Regions from separate parts of the Oceanobacillus sp. GQ8 genome, predicted to be linked through region 1. Evidence: riboswitches for the same ligand, from Rfam matches in the RefSeq annotation. Region 1 holds a riboswitch; each other region holds the start of a gene.
The links. A riboswitch is a leader RNA that binds a small molecule or an ion and turns the genes downstream of it on or off. The one in region 1 is predicted to bind S-adenosylmethionine.
Positions count from the first base shown of each region.

Region 2: it holds a riboswitch for S-adenosylmethionine, as region 1 does, so the genes downstream of both, AC6CHS_RS11990 (methionine ABC transporter ATP-binding protein) here and AC6CHS_RS15670 (5-methyltetrahydropteroyltriglutamate--homocysteine S-methyltransferase) in region 1, are expected to answer to the same signal.
Region 3: it holds a riboswitch for S-adenosylmethionine, as region 1 does, so the genes downstream of both, AC6CHS_RS05405 (methionine ABC transporter ATP-binding protein) here and AC6CHS_RS15670 (5-methyltetrahydropteroyltriglutamate--homocysteine S-methyltransferase) in region 1, are expected to answer to the same signal.
Region 4: it holds a riboswitch for S-adenosylmethionine, as region 1 does, so the genes downstream of both, AC6CHS_RS07480 (PLP-dependent aspartate aminotransferase family protein) here and AC6CHS_RS15670 (5-methyltetrahydropteroyltriglutamate--homocysteine S-methyltransferase) in region 1, are expected to answer to the same signal.

Region 1 is NZ_JCAXEV010000005.1:79,701-86,989, forward strand. It holds gene betB (betaine-aldehyde dehydrogenase) at 108-1,580, shown strand; gene AC6CHS_RS15665 (methionine biosynthesis PLP-dependent protein) at 1,834-2,952, opposite strand; gene AC6CHS_RS15670 (5-methyltetrahydropteroyltriglutamate--homocysteine S-methyltransferase) at 3,094-4,200, opposite strand; SAM riboswitch class I at 4,339-4,436, opposite strand; gene AC6CHS_RS15675 (formate/nitrite transporter family protein) at 4,632-5,486, shown strand; gene AC6CHS_RS15680 (response regulator transcription factor) at 5,793-6,485, shown strand; gene AC6CHS_RS15685 (sensor histidine kinase) at 6,478-7,289, shown strand, end outside.
Region 2 is NZ_JCAXEV010000003.1:633,347-640,635, reverse strand. It holds gene sufC (Fe-S cluster assembly ATPase SufC) at 1-638, opposite strand, end outside; gene AC6CHS_RS12005 (YuzK family famiily protein) at 894-1,055, opposite strand; gene AC6CHS_RS12000 (MetQ/NlpA family ABC transporter substrate-binding protein) at 1,265-2,095, opposite strand; gene AC6CHS_RS11995 (methionine ABC transporter permease) at 2,120-2,788, opposite strand; gene AC6CHS_RS11990 (methionine ABC transporter ATP-binding protein) at 2,778-3,803, opposite strand; SAM riboswitch class I at 3,903-4,015, opposite strand; gene AC6CHS_RS11985 (thioredoxin family protein) at 4,094-4,408, opposite strand; gene AC6CHS_RS11980 (toprim domain-containing protein) at 4,431-4,784, opposite strand; gene gcvH (glycine cleavage system protein GcvH) at 4,918-5,304, opposite strand; gene AC6CHS_RS11970 (arsenate reductase family protein) at 5,374-5,736, opposite strand; gene AC6CHS_RS11965 (acyl-CoA dehydrogenase FadE) at 5,933-7,289, opposite strand, start outside.
Region 3 is NZ_JCAXEV010000002.1:74,150-81,438, reverse strand. It holds gene serS (serine--tRNA ligase) at 1-98, shown strand, start outside; gene AC6CHS_RS05410 (glycine betaine ABC transporter substrate-binding protein) at 474-1,373, shown strand; SAM riboswitch class I at 1,560-1,667, shown strand; SAM riboswitch class I at 1,772-1,874, shown strand; gene AC6CHS_RS05405 (methionine ABC transporter ATP-binding protein) at 1,956-2,987, shown strand; gene AC6CHS_RS05400 (methionine ABC transporter permease) at 2,977-3,627, shown strand; gene AC6CHS_RS05395 (MetQ/NlpA family ABC transporter substrate-binding protein) at 3,655-4,473, shown strand; gene AC6CHS_RS05390 (M20 family metallopeptidase) at 4,522-5,727, shown strand; gene AC6CHS_RS05385 (hypothetical protein) at 5,891-6,175, shown strand; tRNA gene AC6CHS_RS05380 (tRNA-Ser) at 6,278-6,370, shown strand; gene proC (pyrroline-5-carboxylate reductase) at 6,931-7,289, shown strand, end outside.
Region 4 is NZ_JCAXEV010000002.1:510,468-517,756, forward strand. It holds gene metX (homoserine O-acetyltransferase MetX) at 1-602, opposite strand, end outside; gene AC6CHS_RS07480 (PLP-dependent aspartate aminotransferase family protein) at 684-2,432, opposite strand; SAM riboswitch class I at 2,578-2,696, opposite strand; gene rarD (EamA family transporter RarD) at 2,817-3,719, opposite strand; gene megL (methionine gamma-lyase) at 3,923-5,104, shown strand; gene cls (cardiolipin synthase) at 5,343-6,785, shown strand; gene AC6CHS_RS07500 (acyl-CoA thioesterase) at 6,902-7,289, shown strand, end outside.

The sequences.
Region 1 (7,289 bases):
ATTTTTATGTTTCCTTTTGACATCAGTAAAAAGACGTGTTATCATTTTTTAAAGTGTTAAATAAATTTTTAATAAAATTAATTTATTAAAACTTGGAGTTGATAGACTTGAGTCTCAAACAGCAACAATACATTAATGGTAAATGGGTGAACGCAATTTCTGGTAAAACGCGTGATATTATTAATCCGTTCAACCAGGAAGTTATTGCTACCGTACCAGAAGGTGATGAATCTGATGCAAAGGCAGCAATCGCTGCAGCAAGAGAAGCATTTGATAATGGAGGTTGGGCTTCCACGCCAGCAACAGAGCGAGGAACTATTGTAAGGAAAATTGCTGAATTAATAGAAAGAGATAAAGAAGAACTTGCGAGATTAGAAACATTAGATACTGCTAAAACGATAGAAGAAAGCCGTGGAGACATGGATGATATCGCCGGCGTATTTCGTTACTATGCAGAACTCGCAGATAAGAATGGTGGGGAACTGATTGATTCCCCCGTACCAAACTCTATTAGTAAAGTGGTCCACGAGCCAGTTGGTGTTTGCGGACAAATTACACCGTGGAATTATCCATTACTTCAAGCATCTTGGAAACTAGCTCCAGCGCTGGCAACTGGAAATACTTTAATAATGAAGCCAAGTGAAATTACACCACTTACAACCATTAAAGTATTCGAACTAATAGAAGAGGCGGGAGTGCCTGCCGGTGTTGCAAATCTAGTGCTCGGTACTGGTAACAGAGTTGGTTCAGAGTTAGCTAGTAACATGGATGTGGATCTTATTTCCTTTACAGGTGGAATTGTTACTGGAAAGAAAATCATGCAGGCTGCAAGTGTTAATGTAAAGAATCTCGCACTCGAACTTGGCGGGAAAAACCCTAATATCATCTTTGCTGATGCTGATTTTGAAACAGCTGTAGACCAAGCGTTAAACGGAGTATTTTTCCACGCAGGACAAATCTGTTCCGCTGGTACAAGACTGATCATAGAAGAAAGTATTCACGATGAGTTCGTTAACGCACTTGTGGAGCGAGTAAAAAAAATTAAACTCGGAAGTGGATTTGAAGAAGATACACAAATGGGACCGCTTATTTCAGCTGAGCACCTTGCGAAGGTAGAAAACTATGTAGAAACAGGTATTAATGAAGGTGCTGTATTAGCAGCTGGCGGCAGCCGTCCAAATGATCCAGAACTTAAAAATGGATTTTTCTATCTTCCTACTATTTTCACAGACTGTACAACAGACATGAGCATTGTTCAAGAAGAAGCTTTTGGCCCCGTTATCACGGTTGAAAAATTCAGTGTAGAAGAGGAAGCAGTAAAGCTTGCTAATGACTCTATCTATGGACTTGCAGGTGGCGTTTGGACAAACGATATAACAAAAGCTGAACGTTGTGTGGCGAAGATGCGTATGGGCACTGTTTGGATTAATGAATTTAACCTTTATTTCCCACATGCACCATGGGGTGGATTTAAACAATCTGGTATTGGACGAGAACTAGGAAGACCAGGTATTGAAGAATATACAGAAACAAAGCATATATTCCAAAATCTTAAGCCTGAACCTATTAATTGGTTCTAGTTATCAATCTTGTGGTAGGGACACATGACAAGTTATGGGATCTTAGCCTAAGTTAATACACTATTTAATATCGAGGTGTCTCTCTCTAATTTTGGGTCAGTGTCAAATATCATACTTCTTAAAGGGCATAGAAAGAATGCTAACATTTTGCTAATTTCCACTTTTTTGATTAACCATAAAAGAGCAGAGACCATTCATTAGTTCACGAAACTTTTGAATGGTCTTTTCTTCTAATTTTAAACGGAGCTTCCTCCTATATAATCTCCATCTTTTCTAAAGTGGAAAACACATGCCTCAGATCTCCAATAATGTCCTCCGCTTCTTCAATGCCCACTGAAAATCGTAACAACCGATCACAAATACCTCGACTTGTTCGTTCTTCAACTGGAATGTCAGCGTGAGTTTGTGTGGCGGGATAGGTTATAAAGCTTTCGATTCCGCCTAGACTTTCGGCGAAGGTGATTAACTGCAGATTTTCCAAGAACGTTCCAATCCATTTACTTTCCTTTAGGCGAAAGGAAAGCATACCCCCATAACCAGGGTAAAGTACATCTGTTACCACTGGTTCATTTGCCAAATACGCAGCAACTTTTTTTGCATTTTCCTCATGTTGTTTCATTCTTAATGCAAGGGTTTTTAAACCTCTAATTAATAACCATGAGTCAAATGGAGATAAGACAGCGCCAGAGGCATTATGTAACTCGGACAACTTTTCACAAATCGTATTTCCATTTGCGACAACCAAGCCAGCTAGTACGTCGTTGTGCCCACCAATGTATTTGGTTGCACTGTGGATAACAATGTCAGCACCCAATTCCAGTGGACGCTGGAGATAAGGAGTTAAGAACGTATTATCTACTATTAATAATAGGTTGTGTTTCTTGGCAAGAGTCGCGTATTCTTGAATATCAATTTTTTGCATTAATGGGTTTGTTGGGGTTTCGATAAACAAGGCTTTAGTATTTCCTGTAATGACTTGTTCTGTTTCTTCACCATCGTTAAACGCCGTGTAAGTAGTTTGGATATTATAGGTGTCGGCATAATGCTGAAGTAAACGATATGTCCCTCCATAAATATCTTCTGGAGCAATGATTTCATCCCCTGAGCGGAAAAGGGATAAGACTAATTGAATGGCAGCCATTCCCGAACTGCAGGCATACCCGCTATCTCCTGCTTCCAAGTTTGCAATCCCTTCCTCAAGAATGGATCGAGTTGGATTTTTTGTCCTTGTGTAGTCGTATCCAGTGGTCATGTTAAGACCTTGATGTTGGTACGCTGTTGATAAATAAATTGGCGGGTTTACGGCACCCGTTTTTTTGTCGCTATGATTGCCCAGTTGCACCAATTGTGTCTCGATGTGTCTTTTTGTCATGTAATCGATCCTTTCAGCAAATAAATAAAGGACTTTTAGCAAGGGAAAAGATCCTTAATAACGCGTTTACGCTTTGCGCATACTGGACTTAGCATAAATGTAAAAGGAAGAGGAATTGTTACATTCCTCTTCTTGAAGTTTTTATCCCCAAATCTCTTTCCCAATCTCAACAATAAATTTTAATTTATTCCACTGATCTTCTTCCGTTAATTTATTTCCGTGGTGGGTTGATGCAAATCCACATTGTGTGCTCAAGCATAGTTGATCTAGCGGAACATATTGAGATGCCTCTTTAATTCGTGCTTTAATCGATTCTTTGTCCTCTAGCTCCCCATTTTTCGATGTGATCACACCAAGAATAACCTGGGCTCCGCCAGCTGGGATATGTTTTAGCGGTTTAAAATCACCGGAACGCTCATCATCATATTCCAAGAAGAATCCATCCACTTTCTCTTTGGCAAACAAAGTAGATGCGATTAAGTCATAACTCCCTTCGAATGCCCAATTGGAACGATAGTTTCCACGACATAAGTGTGTTGTCACGACTAAGTCGTCTGGTTTACCTTCCAGTACCTCATTAACAACGCGTAATGCCAATTCAATTAGTTTTTCCCTTGAATATTTCCCCTCGTTAAACGGAATATCTGGTGAAGAAAGTCCAGCAATATAAACATCATCAAATTGTAAATAGCGAACTCCAGCTTCATAAAAAGCGTGTAATGCATCACGGTATGTTTGAATAACATCATTGGCATATTCATCAATGTCGGGGTAAATGTCTTCGTTAATTATCCCTTGATTGAAGAGTTGATTAGGGCTAGGGATTGTTTGTTTGGCAACTGCACGCCCAGCAACAATTTCATTAAATTCGATGAAATCTTGAATGAAAGGGTGATCGGGATTAAAGGAAACCTTCCCTGTATTTCGGACATTATATCTTTCAGTCTCCTCATTACCATTGAAAATATATCCTACATCTGGAACATATCCTTCTATCCCGTTTAGATGCTCTAAGAAATCAGTATGCCAAAATCTGCGTCTAAACTCGCCATCCGTTACTGCATTTAAGCCAATTTCAATTTGCTTATCCACAATACGCTTAATTTCCTTTGTTTCGATCTCACGCAATTGTGTGGCAGAAATTTTTTCTTCTTTAAATTCCTTTCTTGCTTGATGAATGCTCTCCGGCCGTAATAAACTTCCTACTTGATCCGCTTTAAAAGGTGCTTTTGTTAAGGTAATTGACATGTTAAATCCCTACTTTCGTTTTATTTTTTATAAACGCAATTCAACTAAACTAGTAATGAAAGTATCTATTTTATGTAACCAACAAAAAACCCCCTTCTTAACAAATAAGAAGAGGGTTGGATACGTAAAAATTTTCTCTTCTTATCTCCAAGCTTAACGCTTCTGGAATTAGCACAGTACAAATGTCTGTTGCTGAGGTTTCAATGGGCCAGTCCCTCCACCTCTCTGGATAAGAAAAATCATATGAAATTTTTTGATTAGTCAATATACTACAGATGTATTATCAAAATGTCAAGAAGGTTTTAAAATATTTATAAATAAAAGGCGATCCAAAAATAGCTTGAAGACTTCGTCATTCGGGTACCTATTAAAGTAGTGGGTTACATAACTCTAAGCTTCAACATAGAACTTATACAAATAGGAGGATATTGATGGTGGATAATGGTAACCAGGAATCGTCAAATCAGACAAGTAATACACAAGAAATCCCAGAAAGGCAATTTTTATTTCCTACTCAGATTATGCAATCGTTTAGTGATAAAGGAAAAGAACACCTTGATACAAATACACCCTCCCGATTCGTCCTCTCTTTAAAGGCAGGGTCGTTTATGACCTTTGGTGCTGTTTTTTCTATACTGCTTGCCATCGGTGTTGATGCGAAAGGGCTGACTTATATTCTGCAGGGTCTCGGTTTTACAGCAGGATATCTTATGGTATTTATGTCACAATCTGTATTGTTTACTGAAGTAAACGTCCTTTTACCAACATCGTATTTACAAAGGTCATATTGGCAAAAACATAAGTATGTTAAATTTTGGGCTGTAGCCTATATTGGAAACCTTGTAGGTGCGTTGTTTGTTGCTTTATTAGTCATTATGTCGAACTCCTTGACACCTGAATTTTCGAAAGAGATTGAAACACTACTGTCTCACAAAATGAAATTTGCCGAAAATGGCTGGGTAGGCTGGTTTCAAGTAGTGTTGTCGGGAATTCTTGCCAATTGGCTTATTGGCATGGCAACATTTTTAACAACCGCGGCTAGAGACGTGGTCGGAAAAATCTTGGGTACAGCTCTACCTGTCATTCTGTTTGTTGCGGGTAATTTCCAACACAGTGCTGCAAATATGGGCTATTTCAGTTTAGGAATTTTTACATCTGACAACTATGCTTGGCACGAATATATATTGCTTAATCTGATCCCTGCAAGTATTGGAAATATCATTGGCGGTGCCATATTCATTTCACTATTGTTCTTATATGCTTTTCGGAAAGAGATGCGAAGTTAATATTTTAGGGTTTTCCCACTAACCTGCACGACTTGAACTTTTTCATTCAGATTCTGATTTTTAAAGTCGGCAAAAAGTAATATGGTTTTATCTGAGAAGAAAACCCCTTTGTGGTTATCATAACCACAAAGGGGTTTAAATGTAATAGCACGCGTGTAACTGCTGAAGAAGGTATTGTTGCCGGTTCGGTACTGGATTGTAAAACATGGCATCTATTGCAAAACGGACTTCTTTTTAGGGAGTTTTTAAATATATGCTATAGTTTATACATGATAATAAATAAGTTAAATGTAGGGAGGCATCGAAATGGAGAAGGCAACCATTCTTATCGCAGACGATGAAATAGAAATTGCCGATTTAATTGCGATCCATTTGGAGAAAGAAAACTATCGTGTCCTAAAAGCTTTAGATGGTCAAGAGGCGCTTGACGCCATCGATTCCTATTCCATAGATCTTGTGATTCTAGATATCATGATGCCAAAAATGGATGGGTATGAAGTGACACGCTCCATTCGTGAGAAACATAATATGCCGATTATATTTTTAAGCGCAAAAACCTCAGACTTTGATAAAGTGCAAGGACTTGTGATTGGCGCAGATGATTACATGACCAAGCCCTTTAACCCTATTGAATTAGCAGCCCGTGTCAACGCTCAACTGAGACGTTATAAGAAGTTAAACCAGTCAAATAATGAAACAGAAAAACTAGATTTTGGCGGGCTTATTATTCTTCCAGATCAACGAAGAGTTTGCTTGTTCGATCAAGACATTGATTTAACCCCGAAGGAATTTGAGATTCTTTATTTGCTAGCAAGCCATCCAAACAAAGTGTTTAGCGTTGAAAATATTTTTAAGCATGTGTGGGCGCAGGATTACTTTGAAGGCACAAATACAGTCATGGTGCATATCCGCACACTAAGGAAGAAGCTTTCTGAAGAGAGGAACAACTATAAATGGATCAAAACCGTTTGGGGAGTGGGGTATTCATTCAATGGTTAAATTTATTTACAGCTTTCGTTCAAAAATGATTTTCCTGTTTGGGCTAAGCATGCTGTTTGCTGGCATTATTACCTACCTCATTTTTTTATCGCTACGGTGGTACTACTACAATTTTGTCGATTACGAAGATCCGCTTATGGACCTAAGGTTTTGGATCAATCGGATTGGGGACATTAACTTTTTCTTGATTTTCTTTATTCCCCTAGCTGTTCTCTTTTTCTTTATCCTGACCAAGCCTTATTCTGTTTATTTTAAGGAAATCTCCTCCGGTATTCGCCAACTTGCACGCGGGGACTTCAATCACCGGATTGATATTTCTTCTAATGATGAATTCAAAGAAATCGCCAAGGACATTAATATGGCCGGACAAAAATTAGAAGAAGCTATAGAACGGGGTGACTTTTCTGAAAGTAGTAAGGATCAGCTAATCGTCAATTTAGCGCATGATTTACGTACACCGCTTACCTCTGTTCTTGGGTACCTGGATTTAATTTTGAAGGATCCCCAGCTAACACCAGAGCAGAGAGACCATTATTTAAGAATTTCCAATACGAAAGCTCAGCGGCTAGAGCGACTAATTGATGAATTGTTTGAAACCACCCGAATGAATTACGGTATGCTGCCACTTAATAAGAAAGCCATTAATATGAGCGAACTCTTGCTTCAAATAAACGAAGAAATGTATCCTATTTTTGAAAAAAAACAATTGGAAGTCCGCTTGGACGTGAAGTCAGATCTGTTTATTCAAGGGGACGGTGAGCAATTGGCTAGAGTGTTTGAGAACCTTCTCATTAATGCCAATCG
Region 2 (7,289 bases), on a different contig from region 1:
ATATAGTTCAACAAGCGTTGGTAATGCGTAATAATCAGGCAACCAAAGTTTTCATCACGAAGCTTGTTAATTCCTTTGGATACGATTTTAAGAGCATCAATATCTAAACCAGAGTCAATTTCATCCAAAATAGCAATTTCTGGTTTTAATAGCATTAATTGAAGGATTTCATTACGCTTTTTCTCTCCCCCTGAGAATCCTTCATTTAAATAACGCTGTGCCATGTTTTTATCAATTTCAAGATAATCAAGGGCACTATCCATTTCTTTAATAAATTTCATTAAAGAAACTTCGTCTCCTTCTTCACGACGTGCGTTCATAGAAGAGCGTAGGAAATCTGAAGTTGTTACACCACTGATTTCACTTGGGTACTGCATTGCAAGGAAAAGGCCTGCACGTGCACGTTCATCTACTTCCATTTCTAATACATCTTCACCATCAAGCAAGATGCTTCCTTCTGTCACTTCATACTTAGGATGTCCCATAACAGCTGATGCCAATGTCGATTTACCTGTTCCGTTTGGTCCCATCACTGCGTGGAATTCTCCACCTTTTATAGTAAGGTCAACACCCTTTAATATCTCTTTGCCTTCAATTGATACATGAAGATTCTTGATTTCTAACGTAGATCCAGCCATAACGATACCTCCAACTACTATTTTTTTCTTATTTTCAAACGGATTCAATATCCATTCTCAATTTATTCTCATTACAATCTTAAAGCATTTCAAATTTATTATCAACTTTTTTAGGTTATCTAGTTCATAACATTTCCCACTCATTTTAATACACAAAAATGGCTGATTGCAAGTCTACTTGAAATAACGTCAAATCATTGGAGATTCTACATCTTCACAAAAATAGACCCTCATTTTCATGAGGGTCTAATCCATTTACATTTTATCCAAATTATTTATGAGCGCTTTGCTTTTTTCATATTCCTTTTGGCGGCTTTTCTCCACTTCTAGACGAGTTTCCAATTTTCTCTCATACTCGGCGTAAGGCACTTTATGTGCTTGTTGCATGCCCTTTTCCATTTCTGGAGTATAGTTCATGCTTATTCCACTATTAATAGTGAACCATCCTTTCGTTTTGTGTACATGAATAAATGTATCACAATACGGTACCCTGAACAATTCAGTTATAAACCTCTTTAGAGGGTTTTACTTCTATATTTGTTCATTTGAGAAATTATACTGTGCCCTTCCAAAAGTTCTTTTAGATAACTGCTGTTTACACGCGCATCCTCAAGATTTGCAATTTTTTATTCTTTTCCGCCAACTGGGACAACTGCACCTTCATATTCTTCCAATATAAAGTTCTGTATCTCTTCTGAATGAAGAACATCTACAAGCTTGTTTAGTGCTTCATCGTCCTTGTCTTCTTCCCTTACCGCGATAACATTTACATAAGGAGATTCTTCACCTTCCACAAAAAGCGAATCTTCAAGTGGATTTAGACCCGCTTGAATAGCAAAGTTTGTGTTGATGACAACAAGTACATTTTCTTCTGAATTATAGTATTCTGGAAGTAACTCTGCGTTATAATCCGGTGAGAATTCAAGCTTCTTAGGATTCTCCACAATATCATCTACTGTTGCCGTTTCTTTGTCCACCTTTTCATCAAGGGTAATTAACCCTTTTGATTCAAACAAGGAAAGAATTCGTCCATGGTCAGGTACGGAATTACTCATTATAACTTCAGTGCCTTCCGGGATATCATCTACACTCGGAATATCTTTGGAATAAACACCAATTGGCTCGATATGAATACCACCAATTTCTGTTAACTCATATCCAGTATCAGCAATGGTTTGCTCTAAGTATGGGATATGTTGAAAGTAATTTGCATCAATCTCGCCATTTGCTAAATCATCGTTCGGTAGAACATAATCTTCGTATGGCTCTACCTCTAATGTAATGCCTTCCTCTTCAAGCAGTGGCTTTGCTTCTTCCAAGATCTCAGCATGCGGAATACTAGAAGCTCCTACCTTAATTGTATTGGTATCACCTTCAGATGTAGACTCATCCCCACCGCCACAAGCGGCTAACGCAAAAACAGCCAATAATGATACTAGGATTAGAATTTTTTTCATTTTTAATTAACTCCTTCTTCTGTTTTATCGTTTATCTAGTTTAGTTGCTATAATATCTCCAATAAATTGGAAGATAAATACAATGATCACAATGAGTACGGTACAAAGGAACACGATATCAAAGTCTCGACGCATAAAGCCCGAATAGTATGCATAGCTCCCCAATCCACCAGCTCCAATTGCTCCAGCCATCGCGGTATAACCAATGAGCGCAATAGCTGTTACTGTAATACCGGATATTAACGCTGGCATGGATTCTGGCAATAACACTTTAAATATGATCGTTCTCGTTTTTGCTCCCATAGCCTTTGCTGCTTCGACAACACCTCTATCTACTTCGCGAAGGCCAATTTCTACTAGTCTTCCATAAAATGGTGCAGAACCAATAATTAGTGCGGGTAATGCAGCCTCAGGACCACGTATTGTCCCAATTAGGAAATTAGTGAACGGGAATAACAAGAAAATTAAAATGATAAAAGGAATGGCACGAAAAACGTTCACCACTGCTGATACAACAAAATGGAAGCTTTTATTTTTCCAAATCCCATCTTTAGAAGTCAGATAGAGAAGTAAACCAAGTAAAATTCCAAGAATAAAAGTACCTATTAACGCTATGATCGTCATATAGAAGGTTTCTTTTGTTGCTTCAATTAAATCTTCTACTTTAATGCTCTGGAATAAATCATTTAACATCCTTAATCACCTCCATTTCCACAGAGGATTTTTCTTTAATATACCGAACCGCTTCATCCATTTCATTCCCTGCAATTTGTACGATTAGAGTTCCATATGCCCCAGCTTGTGTCTGTGTAATTTTTCCTTGCAGAATATTGATCTCCACTTCATACTTCTTAGCAAGCTGGCTAATAAGCGCCTGATTGGTTGTTTCACCAATGAAATGAAGCCGGATAATTTTCCCTTCTGTGTATACCTCTGTAATGCCATGAATATTTTCATCTTCCTCACCGTTGCCCATTACCTGTTCCACAAACTTCTTGGTTACATGCTGACGAGGATGGAGAAAGACATCCATTACTTCGCCCTGTTCCACTACTTTTCCACTCTCCATGACGGCAACATGATTACATATTTTACGAATTACATGCATTTCATGGGTTATTAATATAATCGTTAAACCAAACTGCTTATTTATATCTACCAATAGGTCCAAAATAGAATTCGTTGTTTCCGGATCTAGTGCAGATGTTGCCTCATCACAAAGCAATACTTTCGGATTATTGGCTAGAGCCCTCGCTATCCCAACACGTTGCTTCTGTCCACCACTTAATTGGGAAGGGTATGCCTTCTCTTTTCCTGATAGCCCAACAAGATCGATGAGCTCTTGAACACGCTTTTGCCTGTCCAATTTAGCTACTCCAGAAATCTCCAACGGAAACGCAATATTATCCTCCACTGTTCTCGACCAAAGCAGGTTAAAATGCTGAAATATCATGCCAATATCCTGTCTTGCAATGCGTAGCTGGCGAGCAGTCATCGCGGTAATATCTTCATTGTTAATCTTAATGCTACCGCCCGTGGGCTCTTCAAGTCTATTGAGCAAACGGACAAATGTACTTTTCCCAGCACCACTGTAGCCAATCACACCAAATATATCGCCATCATTTATGTTTAAATCTAAATTTTGTACTGCAGTCACGCTGCTTTTGTTTGAAGTAAATACCTTACTCAAACCTTCTATTGATATCACGTTAATCCTCCTTAGTAAACCTCGGCAATAGTATGCCCAAATAGCACAAAAAACGCCATTCTGAAAGAACAGAATGACGTAGTTAGTCGTCTTCACGTTCTCTCATCTGTCAAAGTTTTCACTTTGCAGGAATTGGCACCTTTCAACTATTAAAATAGTTGAAGGTTGCCGCGGTTTCACAGGGCCAGTCCCTCCACCGCTCAAGATAAGAGTCTATTTTTTTATCCACTTAAATTCGATAAGAATTATACTATCATGCTACTTTTACTGTGTCAATAAATAATTTAAGATTAATTTTTTACAAAAAGTTCTGGTTTATACTCCATCAAGTAACTATAAATATTAGGGATGGATTGAAAGGCATAAACCTTTTCCTTTATCTGATGATCTTTCATAATGAAAAGACAAGGTACGCTTTCCACCTGGTTCTCGATCATAAACTCTGGATAAAGGGATGCATTCATCTCATAGAAAATGGTTTCCTTGTGCACTTGTTCAATTTTTTCCAGCATGGTTCTTGCAAGTGCACAGGTACCACAAAAAGGAGTATAGATATAAAGCAAATAATCGCCATCATTAAGTTTTTTCGTTGTTATTTCTTGCAAAAAATCACCTAACCAATCTGCCTCATAATAAAAATAGAGGGTTAACCGCTATCCGTTTACTTACCAGCGCTGTAGCAAGCGCTTGTTCAGGTGTTGTCGCGACCTCACGATATTCACTGCTGACATATATATGTTCAGCATGTGGGAGTTCTCTCGCCAACTGCTTACGTAACTTTATGCCTGAATAGTCTTCATCCACCAAAATATACACGTCTTTATAGTCAAGCTCATAAGTCTCAAGTAATTCATCTAGACGTTCCACTCCAAGTGTTCCATTCGTACAAACAATCGTTACTTCATCTGTAATAACCTTTTTAACTTGTCGTTTATCTGTTAAACCCTCTACAATGATTACTTTCTCATTTTCATGTGACATGGTTACATAGCTCTCCTCGAAAATCAAGCAAAATGTTTTTTTACAAAATTAATTCCTAATAAGAGTATATGAAGAAAAGAAGGCTAACTATACAACTTTTATAAAGATGCACGTTAGCCTCCCTTTTTATTCTTTATTCTTCTTCGTTAAGCACTGCCTCATATGACTCAGCGTTCAGAAGTTCATCTAATTGCGCTTCTTCAGATGGCTCAATTACTACCATCCAAGCTTTCTCATATGGGGATTCATTAACGAACTCAGGGCTGTCTTCTAAATCTGCATTCACTTCTACTACTTTTCCACTAACTGGAGCATATAATTCAGACACTGTTTTTACAGATTCTACACTACCGAATGGTTCGTTAAGTTCTAATTTGTCTCCAACTTCTGGCAGCTCAACAAATACGATGTCTCCCAGTTCATCCTGAGCAAAATCGGTAATCCCAATACGGAGTTTGCCGTCTTCCTTTTTAACCCACTCATGTTCCTTAGAATATAATAAGTCCTTTGGTATGCTCATTGTCATCCCTCCATTATGTAATCCATCTTAACTATAACCCAATTTGCACGTATTTTTCTAGTCAGAAATTTATTCTGACCCCCAAGCCTCGTTATAAACTTCTTCCTTGAAACCGACTGTCACCTTCTGACCGTCTGTAGCAATCGGGCGTTTTATAAGCATCCCATCTGTTGCTAGAATAGCTGCCATTTCCTCGTCGGAGGCATTCGCTATTTTCTCTTTAATATTTCCTTCTCGGTATTTTTTACCACTCGTATTAAAAAATTTCTTTGCTGGCAGTCCACTCTTCTTAATTAATTCAAGAATTGTTTCCTCGGTCGGTGTATTTTCCACAATATGAACGGCATGGAAATCAACCTGATTTTCTTCCAACCATTTTTTGGCTTTCTTGCAAGTACCGCAATTTGGGTACCAATAAAACGTAAGTGCCATTGACTTAACCACCCTACTCATTTATTTGCTTCTATTATAGCAAATATGTAATAGACATGACGAGTTGAATGGTTGATATAAGCAAATGACACATCAATCCATAAAAAGACGTGTGTCTTTAAAAGCAAAAAGCCAAACGATCATTCGAATAATTTCGTGAAAATTCGAATGCGTTTGGCTTTAAGCGCATTTATGATTAAACGATATACTTCTCTTCCTCAATTATTTGCTCTGCAATTTCTCTTTTCTTCGCTACAACGTTTGTTGGTGTGTGACGTGTAAGTTTTCTCAATGAAGAAAGCATCATTCTTAACGTATCGCCTTCTTCAACAGCGATTAATGTTTCTTTCGCATCGGCTTCAATACGATTAAATGCCTCCTGAACATAAACCTGTGTATATTGCAGTTTTAATTTATTCTTTTCCAATCCAGATTTATTTATCGCCTTTTCAGTTCTCAAAATGGCCGCTTCCATGTTGTACACTTCTGCTGTCATATCTGCAAGGTTAACAAGAATTTCTTGTTCCTTTTCAAGCTTTTTCATATATTTCTGTGCGGCGAGTCCTGCACCAAGTAATACCATCTTTTTCGCATTTCTTAGTAAATATTTTTCTTGGGCTAGTGTTTCATCGCCTACTTCTTCCGGCATCATCATCATGAGTTCTTCCTGAAGATTTTGTGCCTTTTGCAATAATGGTAGCTCACCTTTCATTGCTTTTTTCAACAACGTCCCTGGAACAAGAAGACGATTAATTTCATTTGTTCCTTCAAAAATTCGGTTAATTCGGGAATCGCGGTAGATACGTTCCACTTCATATTCCTGCATAAACCCATACCCGCCATGTAGTTGAACTGCTTCATCGGCAGTGAAATCTAATAATTCGGTACACATGTATTTATTCATGGAACATTCAATTTGGTATTCCGCAATCGCCCGCGCTACCTCCCTACCATCTTTTAACTGTTCCTCTGTTAAGGAGCCCATTCGTTGTTCAAACAGTCCAACCGTACGATAAACTGCACTCTCATTGGCATAAATTTCAGCGGCCATTGTTCCAAGCTTTTCCTTTGTTAAAGAGAAGCTTGAGATCGGTGTCTGGAATTGTTTTCTCTCATTAGTATATTTAACAGCAAGCTCAAGCGCCCGTTTCGAACCCCCAACTCCACCTATAGCCAGCTTATACCTACCAACATTTAAAATATTGAAGGCAATGACATGACCACGACCCTTTTCACCAAGTAGGTTTTCTACTGGAACTTCAGCATCCTCAAGAACCAGTGTACGAGTAGAGGAACTTTTGATTCCCATCTTTTTCTCTTCTGGACCTGTAGAAACTCCTGGATACTCTCTTTCTACAATAAAAGCAGAAAAATGCTCGCCATCAATTTTTGCATATACAACAAACACGTCTGCAAAAGCAGAGTTCGTGATCCATTGTTTCTCTCCATTCAATATATAATGCGTCCCTGCTTCGTTTAATTTTGCAGTAGTCTTCGCACCTAATGCGTCAGATCCTGAACTTGGTTCTGTTAGGGCATATGCTGCTAGTAAC
Region 3 (7,289 bases), on a different contig from region 1:
TTGCAGCTATTCTGGAGAATTACCAACAAGAGGATGGCTCTGTCATCGTCCCTTCTGTACTACGTGCCTATATGGGTGGCAAAGAAGCCATTAAATAATTGGATAAGATAAAGAGTAAGGCTGTTTTTCGGTTATCGAAAAACAGCCTTTTCTAGTTGTTCACTCATCGCGAAGATAGTAGATAGATTTTTCCCTCGTAACTCTATGATTGATATTCCCTTTATAGCAAAATTGTACAAAAAAGGCGTAAGTCGGAGTAAAACGACGTAATAAAAGCATGTCTCAAAGAAAACTCTGTTAAATTAAAATTTTACAAACTTTTTATACAGAAATAACTGATTATGGACTTTGAATCAATCCTCCAATAGGTATAACATTAAACTTGCATGCTTGCGATCTAACATGCCGGGGATCGTACCATCAAATATATTGAAATTATAGTAGATAAAATGGAGGTTATTTTTTACAACATGATGAATTTCAAACGAAAAATAGTAGGAATATTTATTGTTTTAATCTTATCTCTTATGATAGCAGGTTGTGGATCAAGTAATGAGGATGCACAAGCAGAAGGAAGTGTTAGTGAAGAATTAGATTATACAATTACCGGTACAGAGCCTGGTGCTGGACAAACTAAGAAGAATGAAGAAGTTTTAGATTCGTACGATAATCTTGCCGGTTGGGAACAGGAATTGTCTTCAGCAGGAGCAATGTTATCCCAATTAAGTAAAGCGATTGATAATAAAGAACCAATTATTTTTAGTGCATGGTCTCCTCATTATAAATTTGCCAAGTGGGATTTAAAATATTTAAAGGATCCCAAAGGTATTCATGGTGATGAAGAAAAGATTACAACGATTGCTAGAAAAGGCCTAAAGGACGAAATGCCTGAAGCTTACACAATTATTGATCGCATACAATTGGAGCTTTCAGATGTAGAAGAAGCATTATTAGAGGCTCAAGAAAAGGAGTATGCTGAAGTAGTAAAGGAGTGGGCTAAGGATAATCAAGAAACAGTTGCAGAATGGACGGAAGGTGTAGACTCTGTGGATGGCACTTCTATTGAAATCGCTCTTTTACCTTGGGATGATGCAATTTTTACAGCAAATGTTGCAAAAAACGCATTAGAACAAAAAGGATTTGATGTGACACTTACCCAAGTTGACCCAGCTATTATGTTTGAGGCTATAGCAACTGGGAGTGCTGATGCATCATTAGCAGTATGGATGCCAGTAACACATGCCGAATTATATAAACAATATGAAGATGATTTTGATGACTTGGGACCAAACTTAGAGGGAGCCAAAACTGGGTTAGCAGTACCAGCTTATATGGATATTGACTCTCTAGAAGATCTAGAACCAAAGGAATAAATCTTGCATAGAAAGAAACCTATCTGTTTGTGGTAATTCAAAGGATAGGGTTCTTTATTTTTTAGTAATCCTTTATTTATGCTAAAAAGTAAAAAAATGAATTGAATAATTTATTAGAAAAAACTGTTGACAGATTGAAAGGCTGGTAGTATTGTAAGTAGCAACAACAAATTAAATATGCATTACTTCTTATTCAGAGAGATGGAGGGACTTGGCCCATTGATATCTCGGCAGCGGACTTTTAATAGTACTGTGCTAAATCCAACAGGCGAATGCGAGCCTGAAAAATAAGAAGAGGATGATCGTACATAGCTGATCCCTTCTTATTTTTATAAGAAGGGATTTTTTAGTTTTACGCGAAACAACTCTTCTTCACGACAAAATTAAATATGCATTACTTCTTATCCAGAGAGGTGGAGGGACTGGCCCATTGATACCTCGGCAACGTGCTTTTAAAGCAACGTGCCAATTCCAACAGACGAAGGTCTGTAAAGATAAGAGGAGGATACTAGCTCATTGCCTCTTCTTATCTTATAAGAAGAGGCTTTTTAATTTGAAACTACAACGAGCAGGAGGAAGTAGATGATTACATTTGATCAGGTTTCAAAAGTATACGGCGAAAAGGCAGAAGGCGTAAAAGCACTGGATAATGTGGATCTCCACATAGAAGAGGGAGAGATATATGGGGTGATTGGGTTTAGTGGTGCTGGAAAAAGCTCGCTCATTCGATGTGTTAATTTACTCGAACAGCCAACATCCGGAACAGTGACCGTGAATGGGCAAAACTTACAAGCACTTTCACCAAAAGAACTACGGGAGGCAAAGCGAAACATTGGGATGATCTTTCAACATTTTAATTTACTTAATTCGAAAACCGTGTTTACCAATGTCGCAATGCCCTTACTTTTAAGCAAAACTCCAAAAAAGGAAGTAACGAAGCGTGTTTATGAACTTCTTGATTTTGTCGGCTTGCGTGACAAGGCTGACAGCTATCCAGACCAACTTTCTGGGGGGCAGAAACAGCGAGTTGGGATTGCCCGTTCTCTTGCAACCCAGCCATCCATTCTTTTATGTGATGAGGCAACATCAGCCCTTGACCCAGACACAACAAATGCTATTTTAAAACTTTTAAAGAAAATTAATCAGGAATACAATATCACCATTTTAATTATCACGCACGAAATGGGCGTAATTAGAGAAATTTGCGATAAAGTTGCTGTGCTGGAAGATGGAAAAGTAGTCGAATCTGGTTCTGTATTTGATGTCTTTTCTCAGCCACAAACGACCACAGCTCATAACTTTGTCAGTACGGTGATGCATGATCAAATCCCAGATTCCGTATATGAGTTAGTAAGAAAACAAGATGCACATAATCAAATTTATCGGATTGTATTTGTTGGCGAGTCTACTGGAACACCGTTGTTGTCGCAAATCGCAAAGCAATACGAGGTAGAGGTAAATGTTCTGTTTGGTAGTATCACAGAATTACAGGGCGTACCATTTGGAAATCTTATCGTGCAATTTGAAGGGGAAGAAAAAGAGATTAATCGTGTCATTATGCATATTCATCAACAAAAAGTAAGTGTAAAGGAAGTGTTAGCAGATGTTGGTTGATTGGCAAACAATAACAGAGGCATTATGGCAAACCATTGTAATGGTCGCAGTCGCCCTATTTTTCTCTATGATTATAGGGTTGGTATTAGGAATTGTCCTTGTTGTGACACGTAAAGGGCACCTATGGGAAAACAAGTATATTTTTACGGTCTTAAATGCAATAGTAAACATATTTCGTTCTATTCCGTTTATCATCCTAATGGTCGCAGTCATTCCATTCACTAGATTAGTTGTTGGAACCTCAATAGGTACTGCCGCAGCTATTGTACCAATGGTGTTATTTGCAGGACCATACATTGCAAGATTAATAGAGAATTCTCTTTTAGAAGTAGATCCAGGTGTGATGGAAGCTGCCCAGTCAATGGGAGCGACACCTTGGCAAATAATCATTCGCTTTCTTATACCAGAAGCTCTTAGCTCCCTCGTGTTAGGGGCGACTATTGCAACAATTGGATTGGTTGGAGCCTCAGCCATGGCAGGAGCAGTTGGTGGTGGCGGATTAGGAGACCTGGCCATTACCTTTGGTTATCAGCGATTCGACACAATGGTGATGCTAATAACAGTAGGAATACTCGTCGTCATGGTTCAAGGATTACAATCCACCGGAAATATTTTATCCAAGAAAATAAGAAGAAGATAAAATCAAAACAAAAGGAGAAGATACAGCATGAAAAAGTTAAGTCTATTATTGTTACTAGTTAGTTTAAGTTTGGTTATCAGCGCCTGTTCTAATGGGGAGGCTGCAACGAAGGTCAAAGTAGGAATTAGTGGCTCTGACACAACTATTTGGGATTATGTAGCAGAAAAGGCCAAGGAAGAAGGAATAGAGGTTGAGATTGTTCGCTTTTCTGACTATGTGCAACCGAACCTAGCACTAGCTGAGGGTGAAATCGATGCAAATGCTTTCCAGACCGTTTCCTATTTTGATGCCTTTATCGAGGAGCATGACCTTGATCTGACTCCAATTGCTACAACGGTTATCGCACCAATGGGTCTTTATTCTGAAAAGCATGATTCCGTAGAAGATATTCCTGAAGGTGGAACGATTGCCTTAGCTAAAGAAGCAACGAATATGGGCCGTGGATTACTTCTTCTAGAGGAAGCTGGATTAATTAAATTGGAAGAAGGATTTGACGGAAATGGGTCGCTGGATAAAATCGTAGAAAATCCGAAGAACCTGAAATTTGAACAGCTTGTAGCGGGTCAGACTCCAAGGGTGTTGCCAGATGTAGATGCATCCATCATAAATAACGGCATTGCAGTGGACGCTGGATTTAGTCCAATGGACGATTCCATATTCCACGAGGATGAAACAGCTACCCCGTATATTAATATTATCGCCGTACAAGACAAAGACAAAGACGATGAAACCTTAAATAAACTAGCAGAAATTTATCAGTCTGATGACGTAGCAGACTTTATTATTGAAGAACGCGATGGAAACTCCATCCCGACATTTGTACCACTAAGTGAAATTGGTCATTAAAAGAGAGAATAGAAGTACAGGATAAAAATAAAAAACGAGGTGGATAAAATGAGTGTTGTTGCCAAAAGTTTAGAAGAAGTGAAGAAGATTATTGTTGATAATATAGAAGAAAATAAACAGAAATACATTCAAGCAAGTCATGATATTCATGATAACCCGGAAATCGGAAACCAAGAGTACTATGCATCTGGTCGCTTAATTGAATTGCTTGTTGAGGAAGGGTTTTTAATAGAAAAAGGGGTAGCAGGACATGAAACAGCATTCGTTGCGAAAAAGAAAAGTGAAAAAGAGGGCTTAAGAATTGGCTTTTTGGCAGAATATGATGCCTTACCAGAAATCGGTCATGCCTGTGGGCATAACTTAATTGGTACCACGAGTGCTGCAGCTGCTATTGCACTTAGTAAAGTATTGGATGAAGTAGGAGGAGAGCTTGTCGTATTAGGTACCCCTGCAGAGGAAGGAGGCCCAAAAGGAAGTGCGAAAGGAAGCTTTGTAAAGGCGGGATTGCTCGAAGATATTGATGCAGCGATTATGATACACCCAGGTGCTGAGACCAATTTAACTGGTCCGAGTCTCGCTGTAGATCCACTTGATTTCGCTTTTCATGGAAAACCAGCACATGCTTCCGCCCATCCAGATAAAGGAATTAATGCTTTAGATGGCGTCATTCAACTATTTAATGGCATTAATGCATTACGACAGCACCTTCCGTCAGATGTTCGCATTCATGGAATTATTACAGATGGTGGAGATGCACCGAATGTAGTACCAGATTACGCCAAAGCAAGATTTTATATTCGAGCTAGTTCTCGAGAGCTTTTAAACGAAGTAACGAAGAAAGTGAAGGGTATTGCACAAGGAGCAGCATTAGCTACAGGCGCTGATGTGAAAGTGATTGCTTTCCAAAATGAAGTAGATAACTTTGTCGTCAACAAACGATTTGACCAAGTATTTAAAGAAATAGCTGAGGAATTGGGAGAGGTAGTAAATACGGAGGAAAGAAAGGCTTTAGGCTCAACAGACGCAGGAAATGTCAGTCAGGTAGTACCAACCATCCATCCGCACATCAAAATTGGCTCGAGCGATCTAATTGGTCATACAGTAGCATTTAGAGAAGCTGCACGCTCCGAACAGGGCGATGAAGCACTTATTAAAGGAGCGAAGGCGTCAGCATTCACTGCGCTACAGCTTCTGACAAATAGTACGTTGTTTGAGGAGATCAAACAAGAGTTTACAGAGCGGACAGGAAAATAATCTTAGACAGCTAGAGGGTTTATTCCCCTTTAGCTGTCTTCATGTTTCTAAATTAAAGACAAGGGCTGGTAATTGAAGTATAATTTCATAGTCACAAGTATTCGAGAGAAGGGAAGCAATGGCGGGTAGTTGTCGATAAAAGCATGAATAGAGGTAACTACCGATGAGAATTATTGTTAGGTTTGCTATGTATCAATTTGTCTTGTTTTCTTTACTTTTTGCCATTAACGTCCCCCTTGATAGATTTATTAGTAAACCGTTTACCTATGTTGACTTTATAGCCACAATTGTCGCTATACTATTCCTTATAATTGGTTATCGTATAGTAAACAAGGTGTATAAAAGGTTTGAAGGTATTGGGTTGCGAACTAAACTATTCATTTCTATTCCAATTGCTCTTGGCTCAATCGTGTTCTTAGCATTGTTGGAGAATCTATTTTTTGGTTAAACTAATTTAGTCTCCATTCTCTTCATTCGCCATCTTTAAATTTTTTGTAGAAAAATAATTGACATCTTTTTTTGAGCATGATATATTATATTCTGTTGCCACGGAGGTATACCCAAGTCTGGCTGAAGGGATCGGTCTTGAAAACCGACAGGCGGGTCAAACCGCGCGGGGGTTCGAATCCCTCTACCTCCTCCATTAATTTAATTAGCGCATAAAATTTGGAGATAAAAAAAACCGTTACCTAGTAGCGGTTTTTTTCTTTACATTAAAATAAGAAGGTTAAACATTGAGATTTCTAGCGTTTCTCTATAAAGTTGGCCACGGCCAGCTCAAGCTCCCAGAGACTAGCGAGACTTCCTTCGCCTCTGCCGCTGTCTCCATCTCCTGTGTCTCAGTCCAGTCCGTACGTCTCTAATCGGGTGCTTGCGCTTTTGTTTATATCTTGACATTTATGCTTTGAAGACATATAGTAATAAAAATTAATAACAAAACGTTGATCAGACTAGTAGTATATAAGCGCCTGAAAGAGATTGGAATTCACCGGCTGAAAAATTCCATTGGGGACAGCGTATATGAACCTGCCTGAGAGTAGTTAGTAAAAAGCTAACCGCAGTGGAACTGTGTTGACAATAAAAGCTGGGCATAAATATGCCAATTTAGGTGGTACCGCGGAAACTCATTCCGTCCTGAGATGATTCAGGATGGCGTGAGTTTTTTTAGTTAATTTTGCTTAAAATATAAAGGAGGAATAGAGAATGAAGAAGATTGCCTTTATCGGAGCAGGTTCTATGGCAGAATCCATTATTTCTGGCATTGTACAGGCAAATGTATTGGAAAACGATGATATTATCGTAACAAATAAGAGTAATAAAGAACGGGTAGAACGTCTTGAGGAAAAGTATCTCATTACAAGCATGCAAGATAAAGCGGACGTTGTGAGGGATGCTGATGTTATTGTTCTAGCAACAAAGCCTTACGATCTAGAGGCAGCAGTAAACTCTATTAAGGAACATATCAAGCAAGATCAGTTGCTTGTTTCTGTGATTGCCGGAATCTCCACAGACTATATCGCCTCCCTTACTGGTCAAGACATTCCAGTCATTCGCGCCATGCC
Region 4 (7,289 bases), on a different contig from region 1:
TCATACTGGCCATTATTCCAGGCCGGGTCCTGTTTAATGGATGTTTCAGCAATATGGTTGTAAGCAATCCCGTAGTCTGTAAACACTGGAGTAGAGGCAAGGACGATGAGTTTATCCATTTGATCAGGATAGAGGAGTCCCCATTCCATTACCTGCATACCTCCAAGGGACCCTCCAATCACGGCTGCCAGGTGGTGGATACCCATTATTGTCAATGCTTTGTGTTGAGCATGCACCATATCTCTAACCGTGATGTCAGGGAAATGACTTCGGTAGGGCGCCTTGGTTTTGTGATTAATAGTGGTGGGACCTGTTGAGCCATGACAACCACCAAGTACATTAAAGGTAAGCACTTGATAGGCGTCTGTGTCAACATACATCCTCTCGCCAATAAGACCACTCCACCAGCCTGGATTTTTATCATTTCCAATTGTATGCTGATTCCCTGTTAAGGCGTGGCATACAAGAATAAAAGGAGCACCCTCCGGTCCCGAAATCTCATAACGGAGAGAAACCTCCTCAAGCAGCTCCCCAGAAGTGAGGAGGAGTGGTCCTATGGAGATGTTCCCAATAGTAGGGACCGTCCTCTGGGAATTTGTCATAAAACACCCTCCTTAACCTTGAAGAGTAGTGCTTTGGTTGATTCATTCATCACAAGATAACCTCCCGGGAAAGTTCCATTCTCACACTCCTGCAATCACACTCTCACGAAGCCCTCCCCGTAAGCGGACGAATTCATCATAGGGGGTGTTTCCAGAGACAACTGTAATCCCGGTTGCCTCAGCATTTTCAATAAGCTGTGTATGGCCCTCTGGATAACGTACCCATAAGATACTGCTTTGCTTATTTATGAATTGTTCTAAAGTGTCAGATGGAAGGACGTTATGATCTACATAGACAGCGTCTACTTGATAAGGTACATCTGCTAACTGAGTAAAACGATTCTCTTCTCCGTTGATTTCCTGCTGGATTGTTGGAACAAGGAATCCGAGTGCTTTAAGCTGTTCAATTGTTTTGTTCACTTCTCTATTGTTTTCTGCAGTGTAAACTGCGATTGCTTTTTGTCTTACTGTCCCATTACTTCGGTCGAATGGTGATCTTACAAGCCATTCTATTGCATCTTTTTCCGAAGGTTTTTGGGTCGTTGTTTTACCAACAGCCTGATTGATCGCCTCATCCAATGTGCTTAGCAGGTCAGAAGTAGCTTCTAACCCGATAGATAACCGAACTAACTCTTCCGACACCCCGGAGCTTTTCAACTCTTCTGAGTTTAGCTGTTGATGGGTTGTCGAGGCAGGGTGGATAATGAGCGACTTCGCATCCCCCACATTTGCTACATGTGACCATAGTGATATGGAATCAATCAGTTTCCGGCCAGCTTCCCGGCCACCTTTTATGCCAAACGTTATGATGGAACCATATCCGTCTTTCAAATACTTTTTAGCTAGCTGGTGAGAGGGATGGTTTTGTAAACCTGGGTAGTTAACCCACTCAACAGCAGGGTGATCGGCTAGGTATGCAGCAATTTCTTGAGCGTTTTTAGTGTGTTTTTCTATTCGTAAATGCAATGTCTCCAGTCCCTGTAACAACTGAAAGGCACTTTGTGGGCTTAAACAAGCTCCAATATCACGTAAAAGCTCTACGCGTAATTTTGTCGCAAAGGCGGCTGCCCCGACATCAATAAAACGTAACCCGTTATAGCTTTCCTGAGGCTCAGTAAAACCTTTAAATCTCGCATTGTTCCAATTAAAACGGCCACCGTCAACTACTACGCCCCCAATTGTTGTTCCATGTCCACCGATCCATTTTGTAGCTGAATGGACAACGACATCCGCTCCCCAAGTAAGTGGCTTGGTTAAGTACGGTGCAAAAGTGTTATCAATAATGAGCGGGATGCCATGCTGGTGAGCGATGGCTGATACAGCCTCTACATTAAAGATATTTAGACTAGGGTTTGTAATGATTTCCCCAAAAATAGCTTTTGTCTTGTCTGTTATAGCATTTTTGATTTCTTCAAGATCGGTCCCATCTACAAATTTTACAGTTATTCCATAGCGCGGCAACGTGTGAGCAAATAAGTTGTAGGTACCACCATACAAATTGCTGTCTGCAACAATTTCATCTCCAGATCCGGCAATGTTTAATATTGCAAAGGATATTGCGGCCATACCTGATGACGTAGCTACAGCTGCAACTCCATCTTCCAGTTGGGCAATTCGTTGTTCAAATACGTCAACCGTTGGGTTCCCTATCCGTGAATAAATGTTACCCGCCTCTGATAAACCAAATAGGTTTTGTGCATGCTCCGTATTATTGAACACATAAGAAGTTGTTTGATAAATGGGTACAGCCCTTGCCCCGGTAGATGGATCAGGCACCTGTCCTCCGTGAAGTAACGTTGTTTCATCCTGTTGGTAAGTAAATGATGACATGTAAATTCCTCCTTTAAGATTATGGACTGCCAGTCAACAGTTTTTCGATGTAAGACTGCAGTTTGCAGTGTAACCGGTCTGGGGGAGGAGGGGGGAATATAAAAAGCCCTCTTCCTAAGAAGAGGGCGTATCATTCACGTTCCTCCTCTTATCTTCCAGATCCAAGATGATCTGTAGGATTTAGCACCATCGGAAGCAAACAAGGTTTGCTTTCAGGTTGCCGGGTTTCGCAGGGCCTATTCCCTCCACCACTCTTGATAAGAGATTTAATTTTTAAATTATTCACATTATAAAACCAACTATACGCAATTGTCAACCGTTTATTGAAAATAATTGTATAGTAAAAAACAAGAGGCAGGAACCTCTTGTTAAGTGACATGCGCTCTAATCTCTCGTCCTTTTATGAAAAGGGAAATAAGTTGATAGCATATAGTTGATTAGGGCTATCCAGATAAGAGAAAATGCGATTAAATGAGCAGTAGTGAAGGTTTCATTATATACAAACACACCGAGAATCAGCATAATGGTCGGGGCTATGTATTGGAGGAACCCAATCATCGCTAGCGGAATTCTTCTTGCTCCACCTGCAAACAATAGTAGCGGAACCGCTGTAACTATTCCTGCGCCAATGAGTAGCAAGGTGGATGTCGTGAAGAAAGTATTAGCCTGAAAAATGTTTTCCGGGATAATCAGTAAATATAGGATAGCTATTGGTGTAATAAACATTGTTTCAATTGTTAAACTAGCAAAAGCTCCTACATTTAATCTCTTTTTAAATAATCCATATAGCCCAAAGCTCATTGCGAGCAATAAGGATACCCAAGGGAAAACCCCGTAGCTGACTGTTAAAAATAAAACACCCGCACCTGCAAGAATAAAGGAAACTAGCTGTCTTTTTGTCAGGGTTTCTTTTAAAACGAGAATACCGAGTAATATACTAATTAATGGATTAATATAATAGCCAAGGCTTGCTTGAAGAACATGGTCGCTATTCACAGCCCAAATGAAGGTCAGCCAGTTGAGTGTAATCATAATGGATGCAAAAATCACAGCAATTAATTGCTTTTTGTTGGCCAGGATGGCTTTGCATTCCTTGAGTACGGTTGGCCACTTTCCTAGCAAAGCAATGAGTACTAGCATGAAGAAGAACGACCATACGATTCTGTGTGCGAGAATTTCACCCGCAGATACATGATTCACTGCCTTCCAGTAGATCGGTAGAAAACCCCAGAGTAAATATGCCCCTGCAGTAAGTAGAATGCCTGTTTGTTCCTGTTTTGCGTCCATGCCAACCCTTCTTTTCTATACAAATTTGTCCCGCATGTAACTGCAGTAAGTCCTAAACTTCTTTTATCAAATAAACTCCATTTTAAAAGAGTCTGATCTAAAAAGCAAAAAGCATGATTTCCGTTAAAAGAAAACGCTTTCAAAAAGAGTGTTAATAGAATAAGATAGTAGTAGAATAAGAAATAATTTCAGGGGGGATCTTTGTGAAGAAAGACGATCAACATATCGAAACAGCAGTTATCCACCAAGGCTATGACGCGAAGGATATGCTGGGGAGTCTGACACCACCTATTTTCCAGACCTCCACATTCACATTTGCTACCGCAGAACAAGGGGAAAGGCGGTTTGCAGGGGAGGAAGAGGGCTACATTTATTCTCGGCTAGGGAATCCGACTGTAAAGATTCTAGAAGAAAGAATTGCTTCATTAGAGCAGGCTGAACGTGGTCTAGCTTTTGCTTCAGGAATGGCTGCTGTGTCTTCAGTGCTAATTTCGCTTACTAAAGCAAACGATCATATACTTTGTTCTTCGGGGCTTTATGGCTGTACCTATGGTCTTTTATCTATGCTACAAGAGAAGTACCAGATAAGCCATGATTTTTCAGTAATGGATACAAAAGAGAGTATCCGAGAAAAAATAAAACCAGAAACAGCATGTATTTATGTCGAAACACCAATTAATCCAACGATCCGGCTTATTAATCTTAAGATGGTTGCAGATATAGCAAAGGAGTATAATATTCCTGTGGTTGTTGACAATACATTCTCCACACCCTATTTACAGCGACCACTGGAACTTGGCTGTGACATCATAGTTCATAGTGCTACCAAGTATATTGGTGGGCATGGTGATGTGATAGCAGGTCTAGTAGTGGGCAAGAAAGCGTTTCTTGATTCAGTTGCCATGACTACACAGAAAGATATTGGAGGCATTATTTCTCCATTTGATGCATGGCTGCTCCTTCGGGGTATGAAAACATTGCCTATTCGAATGGACCGGCATTGTGATAATGCAGAAAAGATTGCAAGTATGCTCGAGAACCATCCCAAGATATCAGCTGTTTATTATCCATTTAGTGCCCAGATGAAGGAGCAGCATTTTGATAAACAGATGAGACGCGGCGGCGGGGTTCTCTCATTTGAGATTAATGGTTCAAAAAAGGACGCACAAACTTTGCTTAACCATCTCACTTTTATAAAAATTGCAGTAAGCTTAGGGGATGCGGAGACATTAATTGAGCATCCGGCAACAATGACACATGCGGTTATCCCAGAAGACACTCGTATTGAGATGGGGATAACTGATCAGCTTATACGGCTTTCAGCGGGATTAGAGGCATGGGAAGATATTTGGCATGATTTGGAACAGGCACTAAGTAAAATATAGAATGGCTAACCCTTGCAGAGGCACTCTGTGAGGGTTTTTTCTCGGCTTCTCCGATTTTGTTTTTAATTAGGCGTTATTTGCTTGTCATTTTTTCTGGCATAATCTTCAAGCTCGGAGGGTAAATATATAAGATGGGTTAGGTGCATGGTACCCATATGACGGTTTGTAGAAAGATGTGCTATATTATATAAATGATCCGTTTTAGACCGTGAGCAGAGTTTTGGAGGGAGCCTTACATATGGAAATCATATCCTTATTATTAGGTCTAACTATCTTTTTTAATATTGCGCTAGGCATCTCCATTATCTTTTTGGAAAGAAAGGATGCCACTTCTACGTGGGCGTGGTTAATGGTATTATTGTTTATTCCGATTATCGGGTTCTTTCTTTACTTAATTTTTGGAAAGCCAATAAGTAAACGTAGAATTTTCACTTGGGACACGAAAAGTCGTCTCGGTGTAAAGACTGCTGTCCAGTCCCAATTGCGGGCCCTGGAAAGAGATAGCTTTAGCTTTAAGCATGAGGAAATTGCGGAGTATGAAGATTTAGTATATCTACATCTACGCAATGATGATGCTATTTTTACACAAGATAATACCGTGGATATTTTTACAGACGGTAAGAAGAAGTTTGATGCTTTAATCCAGGATATGGAGAGAGCTACCGATCACATACATCTTCTGTACTATATTTTAAGAAGTGATCAACTAGGAGATAGAATTGCAGATGTATTAATCAAGAAGGCAAACGAGGGAATTGAAGTTCGGGTGCTCTATGATGACATGGGTTCCAGAACCCTAAAACCCAGATACATAAAAAGACTTCGCCGGGCTGGCGCTCAAGTAGAAGCCTTTTTTCCGCCAAAGATACCCAAGATTAACTTTAAAATAAATTATCGCAATCACCGTAAATTAGCCATTATTGATGGGAAGGTGGGTTATACTGGGGGATTTAATATTGGAGATGAATACCTTGGTACAGTCAAAAAGTTTGGATATTGGCGCGACACCCATTTAAGAATATGCGGAGATGCGGTAACAAATATGCAGACACGATTTATACTAGATTGGAATCAGGCTTCACGACATCATATTCTTTATGATGAACGATACTATAACCATAGCCATAAGGGAGATGTCGGAATTCAGATTGTCTCCAGTGGCCCAGATTCCGAGTGGGAACAAATTAAAAATGGCTATCTTAAAATGATCATGTCAGCCAAAGATTATATCTATATTCAGACGCCTTATTTTATTCCTGATGACAGTTTGCGAGACGCACTACGTATTGCCACGCTGTCAGGGGTGAAAGTAAGGATTATGATCCCGAATAAGCCTGACCATCCTTTTGTGTACTGGGCAACTCTGTCCTACATTGGTGATTTATTAAATGCAGGAGCAGAGATTTATATTTATCAAAATGGCTTTCTGCATGCTAAAACCATAGTAGTAGATGGGAAAATAGCCTCTGTGGGAACTGCAAATATTGATGTTCGCAGTTTCCGTTTAAATTTTGAAGTGAATGCATTTCTCTATGATAAAGAGGTAACCGAAAGGCTAGCCGAGGCATTTAACAATGATATTGAACACTCGACACAAATGACGAAAAAGCTTTATGACCAGCGTTCTCTAGGGATTCGCTTTAAAGAATCTATTTCACGACTATTATCACCTGTTTTGTAAAATACTAAAGAGAGATGGGGACGGGCTTTTGCCTATGCAATGACTTGTGGTAATATATATCAATACGTTTTAAAACGATTAATCTTATAATGAAGGAATATAAAGGAGGAAGTGCTGTGAATAGAAAGCCATGCTCAGAATCGCTAACAGTAAAGACATCCCATGTATTACCACCAGATACGAACACACATGGCACCCTATTTGGAGGAAAACTGATGGCCCATATTGATGATGTGGCCGCAATTGCTGCTGTCAGGCATGCTAGGCAACTAGTTGTGACAGCTTCTACGGATTCAGTAGATTTCCTGCAGCCTGTTAAGGAAGGCGACTCCATCTGTATGGAAGCCTTTGTAACATGGACACATAATACGTCCATGGAGGTATTTGTGAAGGCTGTAACAGAGGATTTGCTGACTGGCAAAAGAAAAGTGTGTACCACTGCTTTTCTTACCTTTGTTGCGATTGATGAAGAAGGGACTCCGATACCGGTTCCGCAAGTCTACC